Regions from separate parts of the Serratia sp. ID 25-353 genome, predicted to be linked through region 1. Evidence: predicted binding sites of a transcription regulator. Region 1 holds the regulator's gene; the other holds the start of a gene.
What was found. Region 1 encodes Fur, which represses iron uptake genes when iron is present. Its sites were predicted from a motif close to ATAATAATGAGAACNACTATCAA; they were not measured.

Region 2: feoA (ferrous iron transporter A) is a predicted target of Fur. The motif match lies at 2,005-2,027, and genes of this name have one in related genera.

Annotation. Positions count from the first base shown of each region.
Region 1 is NZ_CM139236.1:3,016,851-3,021,063, reverse strand. It holds gene ACYF6X_RS14610 (beta-N-acetylhexosaminidase) at 1-1,744, shown strand, start outside; gene fur (ferric iron uptake transcriptional regulator) at 1,990-2,436, opposite strand; gene fldA (flavodoxin FldA) at 2,766-3,305, opposite strand; gene ybfE (LexA regulated protein) at 3,570-3,857, opposite strand; gene ybfF (esterase) at 4,114-4,213, opposite strand, start outside.
Region 2 is NZ_CM139236.1:4,770,778-4,774,990, forward strand. It holds gene ACYF6X_RS22930 (Tex family protein) at 1-1,539, shown strand, start outside; gene feoA (ferrous iron transporter A) at 2,146-2,370, shown strand; gene feoB (Fe(2+) transporter permease subunit FeoB) at 2,433-4,213, shown strand, end outside.

The DNA.
Region 1 (4,213 bases):
GGCCGGGGTGTTCTACGGGCTGCAGTCGATCCTGTCGTTAGTGCCGAGCGACGGCAGCGGCAAGATTGCCACGCTGGACGCCAGCGATGCGCCGCGCTTCCAGTATCGCGGCATTTTCCTCGACGTGGCGCGCAACTTCCATAAGAAGGACGCGGTGCTGCGCCTGCTGGATCAGATGGCGGCCTACAAGCTCAACAAATTCCACTTCCACCTGAGCGATGACGAAGGCTGGCGCATCGAGATCCCCGGTTTGCCTGAGCTGACGGAAGTCGGTGGCCAGCGCTGCCACGATCTGAGCGAAACCACCTGCCTGCTGCCGCAGTACGGCCAAGGGCCGGACGTCTACGGCGGCTTCTTCAGCCGTCAGGACTATATCGACATCATAAAATATGCCCAGGCGCGCCAGATTGAAGTGATCCCGGAGATCGACATGCCGGCACACGCCCGCGCCGCGGTGGTCTCGATGGAAGCGCGCTATAAAAAGCTGCATGCCGCCGGGAAAGAGCAGGAGGCCAACGAATTCCGCCTGGTGGATCCGACCGATACCTCCAACACCACCTCCGTGCAGTTCTTTAACCGCCAGAGCTACCTGAACCCGTGCCTTGACTCGTCCCAGCGCTTTGTCGACAAGGTGATCGGCGAGATCGCCCAGATGCATAAAGAGGCCGGCCAGCCGATCAAGACCTGGCACTTCGGCGGCGACGAAGCGAAAAACATTCGCCTGGGCGCCGGCTACACCGACAAGGCGAAACCGGAGCCGGGCAAAGGCATCATCGATCAGAGCAACGAAGACAAGCCGTGGGCCAAGTCGCAGGTGTGCCAGACGATGATCAAAGAAGGCAAGGTGGCCGACATGGAGCATCTGCCGAGCTACTTCGGCCAAGAGGTCAGCAAGCTGGTGAAGGCGCATGGCATCGACAGAATGCAGGCCTGGCAGGATGGCCTGAAAGACGCCGAGAACGCGAAGGCGTTCGCCACCTCGCGCGTGGGCGTCAACTTCTGGGATACCCTGTACTGGGGCGGTTTCGATAGCGTCAACGACTGGGCCAACAAAGGGTATGAAGTGGTGGTTTCCAACCCGGACTACGTCTATATGGACTTCCCTTACGAGGTGAACCCGGACGAGCGCGGTTACTACTGGGGCACCCGCTTCAGCGACGAGCGCAAGGTGTTCAGCTTCGCGCCGGACAACATGCCGCAGAACGCGGAAACTTCGGTCGACCGCGACGGCAACCACTTCAGCGCCAAGAGCGACAAGCCGTGGCCGGGCGCCTACGGGCTGTCCGCTCAGCTGTGGAGCGAAACCCAGCGCACCGATCCGCAGATGGAATACATGATCTTCCCACGCGCGCTGTCGGTGGCAGAACGCGCCTGGCACCGCGCCGGTTGGGAACAGGACTACCGCGCAGGCCGCGAATACAAAGGCGGGGAAACCCACTTTGTCGATACCAAGATGCTGGAGAAAGACTGGCTGCGCTTCGCCAATATCCTGGGTCAGCGTGAACTGGCCAAGCTGGATAAGGGCGGCGTCGCTTACCGTCTGCCGGTGCCGGGCGCACGCGTAGCGGGCGGCAAGCTGGAGGCGAATATCGCGCTGCCGGGATTGGGCATCGAGTACTCCACCGACGGTGGCAAGCAGTGGCAGCGCTATGACGCCAAGGCCAAGCCGGCGGTCTCGGGTGACGTTCAGGTGCGGTCGGTCAGCCCGGACGGCAAACGCTACAGCCGCGCCGAAAAGGTCTAAGCCCGGTGCAACGGCCTGCTGTCCTGGCGGCGGCCGTATAACGAAGGGGGAATGCGTTCGCCCGCGCGTGTCGGCGTAGGGCGGACGTTGTAGTGAGAGGAGTACGTGGAGTCGCTGTGCCGCTGCAATTGTGATATTTCATGACATGATTTTCCCCCGGCTTGTCCGGGGATTTTTTTGCCCGTTGCACGGAGGGCATAAAAAAACCGCCTCGGTGTGAGGCGGTTTTTCATAGCCGGTCAGGCTTATTTCTTGTCGTGCAGCGTTTCGTCTTCGCGGCAGTCACCGGTTTCACAGTGGCCGTACAGGTACAGGCTGTGGTTAGTGAGCTTGATGCCGTGCTGCTTGGCGATATCACGCTGGCGCACTTCGATGGATTCGTCGCTGAATTCGATCACTTTGCCGCAGTCCAGGCAAATCAGGTGATCGTGGTGATGCTGTTGGGTCAGCTCGAACACGGACTTGCCGCCTTCGAAATTGTGACGTGTCACAATGCCCGCATCGTCAAACTGGTTCAGTACGCGATAAACCGTTGCCAGCCCGATCTCTTCGCCCATATCAATCAGTTTTTTGTACAAATCTTCCGCACTGACGTGATGGCATTCCGGATTTTGCAGTACTTCCAGGATTTTGAGTCGCGGAAGCGTGACTTTTAAGCCGGCCTTCTTCAATGCGATGTTGTTGTCGGTCATGCGAATTCAGTCCTGTTACTATGCTAATCAAGTTGAGGCGTACTCGCCTGTGGCATCGGTCGGCACAAAGAGTTAATGCGTCTCATTATAGAACCGGTTGTACTAAATGGAAACCGCCGGTTGTTAACAAAGATATAATTGCACTATTGCATGTTTTGCATGCAACGCCTTGATGGATGGGATAAACCGATATCTCAGTCTACCGTGACGGGGTGGGAAGTTACAAATCTGTAGCTTCTATCGCAGCAATCCCTGTTGCCGATGACGGCCCTGTGGGCACACTATGCACTTTACAGGGCCTTTGTTCAACCTTTCGCCAGTGCCGGGGCTTAGCCGACGATATCGGCCAGGCTCAGCTCTTCGACGATCTGTTTGACCCAGGCGTCGACGCGCTCGTTGGTCAGCTCCGGCTGACGGTCTTCGTCGATCGCCAGACCGATGAAGTGGTCGTCGTCCGCCAGGCCCTTGGAGGCCTCGAAGTGATAGCCTTTGGTCGGCCAGTGGCCCACGATGGCCGCGCCGCGCGGTTCGATAATGTCGCGGATGGTGCCCATCGCGTCACAGAAGTATTCCGCGTAGTCTTCCTGATCGCCGCAGCCGAACAGCGCCACCAGTTTGCCGTTGAAGTCGACTTCTTCCAGCGTCGGGAAGAAATCATCCCAGTCACACTGCGCTTCACCGTAGTACCAGGTCGGGATACCCAGCAGCAGGATATCGAACCCTTCCAGGTCTTCTTTGCTGCTTTTAGCGATGTCATGCACTTCAGAGACGTCGTCGCCAAACTGTTTCTGGAGAATTTTCTGGATCATTTTGGCAATGTTTTCGGTATTGCCAGTGTCGCTGCCAAAGAAAATGCCTACAGTAGCCATATCGCGTATAACCTTTAAATTCAAGTAATTGCATTACTCGACGCCGGCACTGCCGCCGCTGACGCCGATTAAAATGATGCCATGGCAAGAGCCTTTCGCCTCCGGGGCGGGCGCCGACAGGCGCAGTCTCTTACCGGTAAATGCGTATCATGCCAGAAAGTGGCGCCGGGGTTTTATCGCATTTATGCGATGCCGGAGAATGAAGAAAAGCGTGGTCGATCCGGCGTTGTCCTTAACGCCGCGCCGCGCGTGCGGCCGAAGAGATCAATGTTCCGGCTGTTCTTCCGCCAGTTGTGCCAACAGCATCTGCTCGATGAGTTCGCTGCGGCTGATGTTGCGCTGTTCCGCCAGTTTGTTCAGGGCGTCCACCGCATCCGCGTTGATTTTCAGCTCTACGCGCCGCAATCCACGCACTTTATCGCGCCGTAACTGATTGCGCTTATTGATTCTAAGCTGTTCATCGCGGGAAAGCGGGTTGGTTTTCGGGCGCCCCGGACGGCGTTCATCTGCGAACAGATCCAGCGTCGTGCGATCCGTTTGTTCTTTTGCCATAGGTAGCGGTACTGCAAGGGAGTTTGCATCAAAAAGCGCTCGCACGCTTCCGGAGGCATCGGTTAACACACTTCGGGCCAATAAACCCTAACCCAAATTCACCCCCGAACCGGCGTTCGCGAACGCGCTGGCGCGGCGGCAAAATTATAGCGCGCCATATTACCCCAGCAGATGGAGCGGCGACAATGCCTAACTGCGGGCTAAACGCGCTAAGCCGTTATCTTTAGCGCGTTTTTTCGCCAGATGAGCGGGTTTTTCAGGCTTCGTCGAGAAAACGGTGGATGGCGCGCAGCACCGCCTCCGGCTTCTCGGCGTGCACCCAATGGCCGGTGCCGGCGACGACGTGCGCGCGGGCC
Region 2 (4,213 bases), 1.8 Mb from region 1:
AATAACGCCCCGGCCGACGCCTGGCGCAAGGCGGTGGTCAACTGGACCTGGCGCATCAAGGTGCTGCTGCACCTGGAAACCGAGCTGATGGGCACGGTGCGCGAGCGCGCGGAAGATGAAGCGATCAACGTTTTCGCCCGCAATATGCACGATCTGCTGATGGCCGCGCCGGCCGGCATGCGCGCCACCATGGGCCTCGATCCGGGCCTGCGCACCGGGGTGAAAGTGGCCGTGGTCGACGCGACCGGCAAGCTGGTCGCCACCGACACCGTCTACCCGCACACCGGGCAAGCGGCCAAAGCCGCCGCCATCGTCGCGGCGCTGTGCATCAAACATAACGTGGAGCTGGTGGCCATCGGCAACGGCACCGCTTCGCGTGAGACCGAGCGCTTCTATCTCGACCTGCAAAAGCAGTTCGGCGAGGTCCGGGCGCAGAAAGTGATCGTCAGCGAAGCGGGCGCGTCGGTGTATTCCGCGTCCGAACTGGCGGCGCTTGAGTTCCCGGATCTCGACGTGTCGCTGCGCGGCGCGGTATCCATTGCCCGTCGCCTGCAGGATCCGCTGGCGGAGCTGGTGAAGATCGATCCGAAATCCATCGGCGTCGGCCAGTATCAGCACGACGTCAGCCAGAGCCAGTTGGCGAAGAAGCTGGATTCGGTGGTGGAAGACTGCGTGAACGCCGTCGGCGTCGATCTGAACACCGCGTCGGTGCCGCTGCTGACCCGCGTGGCCGGCCTGACGCGCATGATGGCGCAGAACATCGTCAACTGGCGCGACGAGAACGGCCGCTTCAGCAACCGTGAACAGCTGCTTAAGGTCAGCCGCCTAGGGCCGAAAGCCTTCGAACAGTGCGCCGGCTTCCTGCGCATCAACCACGGCGACAACCCGCTGGACGCCTCCACCGTTCACCCGGAAGCTTATCCGGTGGTGCAGCGCATTCTGGCCGCCACCGAGCAGGCGCTGCAGGATCTGATGGGCAACGCTTCGGCGGTGCGCAGCCTGAAAGCGGTCGATTTCACCGACGACAAGTTCGGCGTGCCGACGGTCACCGATATCCTGAAAGAGCTGGAGAAGCCGGGCCGCGATCCGCGTCCGGAGTTCAAAACCGCAACCTTTGCCGAAGGGGTGGAAACCCTCAACGATCTGCAGGTGGGCATGATCCTGGAAGGGTCGGTCACCAACGTCACCAACTTCGGCGCCTTCGTGGATATCGGCGTGCATCAGGACGGCCTGGTGCACATCTCCTCGCTGGCAGACAAGTTCGTCGAAGATCCGCACACCGTGGTGAAGGCCGGTGACATCGTCAAAGTGAAGGTGATGGAAGTCGATCTGCAGCGTAAACGCATTGCGTTGAGCATGCGCCTGGATGAGCAGCCGGGCGAAGGTTCACCGCGCCGCGGCGGCAACGCGCCTGCGCAGACGCGCGACAACGCCAACCGTTCGGCGGGCGGCAACAAGGCCAAACCGCGCAACGCGGCGCCGGCCGGCAACAGCGCCATGGGCGACGCGCTGGCGGCGGCATTCGGCAAGAAACGCTAAGTCGGAACCGACAGGGCGGAGCCTGCTCCGCCCTTTCCGATGAATAAAACTTGCGGCATTTCTTGACCCGCCTCAATAAACCGCCATCTTTTTATTTCCCGTTCCTGCGTGACCGCCCTCCCATTATTCAGACAACAAAAATGCCTTCTGCAGCCATTTATTAACAACTTTGTTAACACGCATTTTTCATCTTGCGAATTGTGAGAGAAACACAAATGGTTACCGCTCGCATTACGGTGGAATAATGTTATCGAATTGCCTTTAGGCGGAAATAAATAAAGGGAAAACATCATCGATATTTGCAAATGAGAGAACTCGGCTACAAATACGTAACTGATTTAACTCGCCATTCTCATTTGTTCCCGCTCGCAAGCGGTGGTAAAACGTCGTTAATCAAGACAACGCCATCAAAAACTGTCGCCGCCATAATAATTGGTTACAATACCCTTACTTTTTGTATTGAATGCGATAATGATAATTACTATTATTTGCGCTCATTTTATTGCATGACCTTATGGATGAATACCGCCGACGGCGTGGCATTTTCGCCGGCAACGTCCAATTATCATCAGCCCAATGTTCATCGGCACCCGGAAGGTTAATCACATGCAGCTTCAACCTAAACGCACCTATAAGATTGTCGGCTTTTCCGGTGAAATTGCGCCGGCCTACCGCCAGAAACTGTTATCGCTCGGCATGCTGCCCGGCTCTTCATTCGACGTGGTGCGCGTCGCGCCGCTGGGCGATCCGATAGAAATTAAAACTCGCCGCGTCAGCCTGGTGCTGCGCAGGAAGGATCTGGCACTGCTGCAGCTCGACGGCCAGCCCTGACCTCCGTTTGCCGACGCGCTCTTGCGCCGGCGCTGTTCTCCTTGAAGACGACACGCTGAACTATGAAAAAACTCACCATCGGCTTAATCGGTAATCCGAACTCCGGCAAAACCACGCTGTTCAACCAGCTGACCGGCGCACGCCAACGGGTCGGCAACTGGGCGGGCGTGACGGTCGAACGCAAAGAAGGCCATTTCACCACCCCGCAGTCCGATGTGCGGCTGGTCGATTTGCCCGGCACCTACTCCCTGACCACCATTTCAGAGCAAACCTCGCTCGATGAGCAGATCGCCTGCCACTACATTTTGAGCGGCGACGCCGATCTGCTGATCAACGTGGTCGACGCCTCCAACCTGGAGCGCAACCTCTATCTGACGCTGCAATTGCTGGAGCTGGGCATCCCCTGCATCGTGGCGCTGAACATGCTCGACATCGCCACAAGCCAGCATATCGATATCGACGTCGCCGCGCTGTCGGCGCGCCTCGGCTGCCCGGTAGTGCCGATGATCTCCACCCGCGCCGACGGCATCGGCGTGCTGAAACAGATGATCGACAATCATCACATCAACGAACAGCAGGCGCTGGTGAACTATCCGCCGCTGTTGCTGAAAGAGGTCGCCACGCTGAGCGACGCCATGCCGCAAACGCTGCCGGCGGTGCAGCGCCGCTGGTTGGCATTGCAAATGCTGGAAGGCGACATCTACAGCCACCGGCTGGCCGGTCCCGCCGTCGCGCTGTTGCCTGCGGCCATTCAGGCATTGCAACAGCAGGAGCAAGAAGACCCGGCGCTGGTGATCGCCGACGCACGCTACCAGTCTATCGCCGCCCTGTGCGACGCGGTCAGCAACTCGCAGCAGGCAATGCCCAACCGCCTGACCGAGCTGCTGGATAAAGTGATCCTCAACCGCTGGCTGGGCGTGCCGATCTTCCTGCTGGTGATGTACCTGATGTTCCTGCTGGCGATCAACATCGGCGGCGCGCTGCAGCCGATCTTCGATATCGGCTCGGCGGCGATCTTTATTCAGGGCATTCAGTGGCTCGGCTACACCCTGCACTTCCCCGACTGGCTGACCGTTTTCCTGGCGCAGGGCGTCGGCGGCGGCATCAACACCGTGCTGCCGCTGGTGCCGCAGATCGGCATGATGTACCTGTTCCTGTCCTTCCTGGAGGATTCCGGCTACATGGCGCGCGCAGCGTTCGTGATGGATCGCCTGATGCAGGCGCTCGGGCTGCCGGGCAAATCCTTCGTGCCGCTGATCGTCGGCTTCGGCTGCAATGTGCCGTCCATCATGGGCGCTCGGACGCTGGATGCCCAGCGCGAGCGCCTGATCACCATCATGATGGCGCCGTTCATGTCGTGCGGCGCCCGTCTGGCGATCTTTGCGGTGTTCGCCGCCGCCTTCTTCGGCCAGGACGGCGCCGGGGTGGTATTCTCGCTGTACATGCTCGGCATTGCGGTGGCGATCCTCACCGGTCTGGTGCTCAAATACACCCTCATGCGCGGCGAAGCCTCGCCGTTCGTGATGGAGCTGCCGGTCTACCATGTGCCGCACCTGAAAAGCCTGCTGCTGCAAACCTGGCAGCGCTTGAAAGGCTTCGTGTTGCGCGCCGGTAAGGTGATCGTGGTGGCCAGCATATTCATCGGCGGCCTGAACAGCTTCTCGTTTAGCGGCAAGACGGTCGACAACATCAACGACTCCGCGCTGGCCTCGGTCTCCAAAGTGCTGACGCCGCTGCTGCAGCCGATGGGCGTCCACAGCGATAACTGGCAGGCCACCGTCGGCCTGGTAACCGGTGCGATGGCGAAAGAAGTGGTGGTCGGCACGCTGAATACGCTGTATAC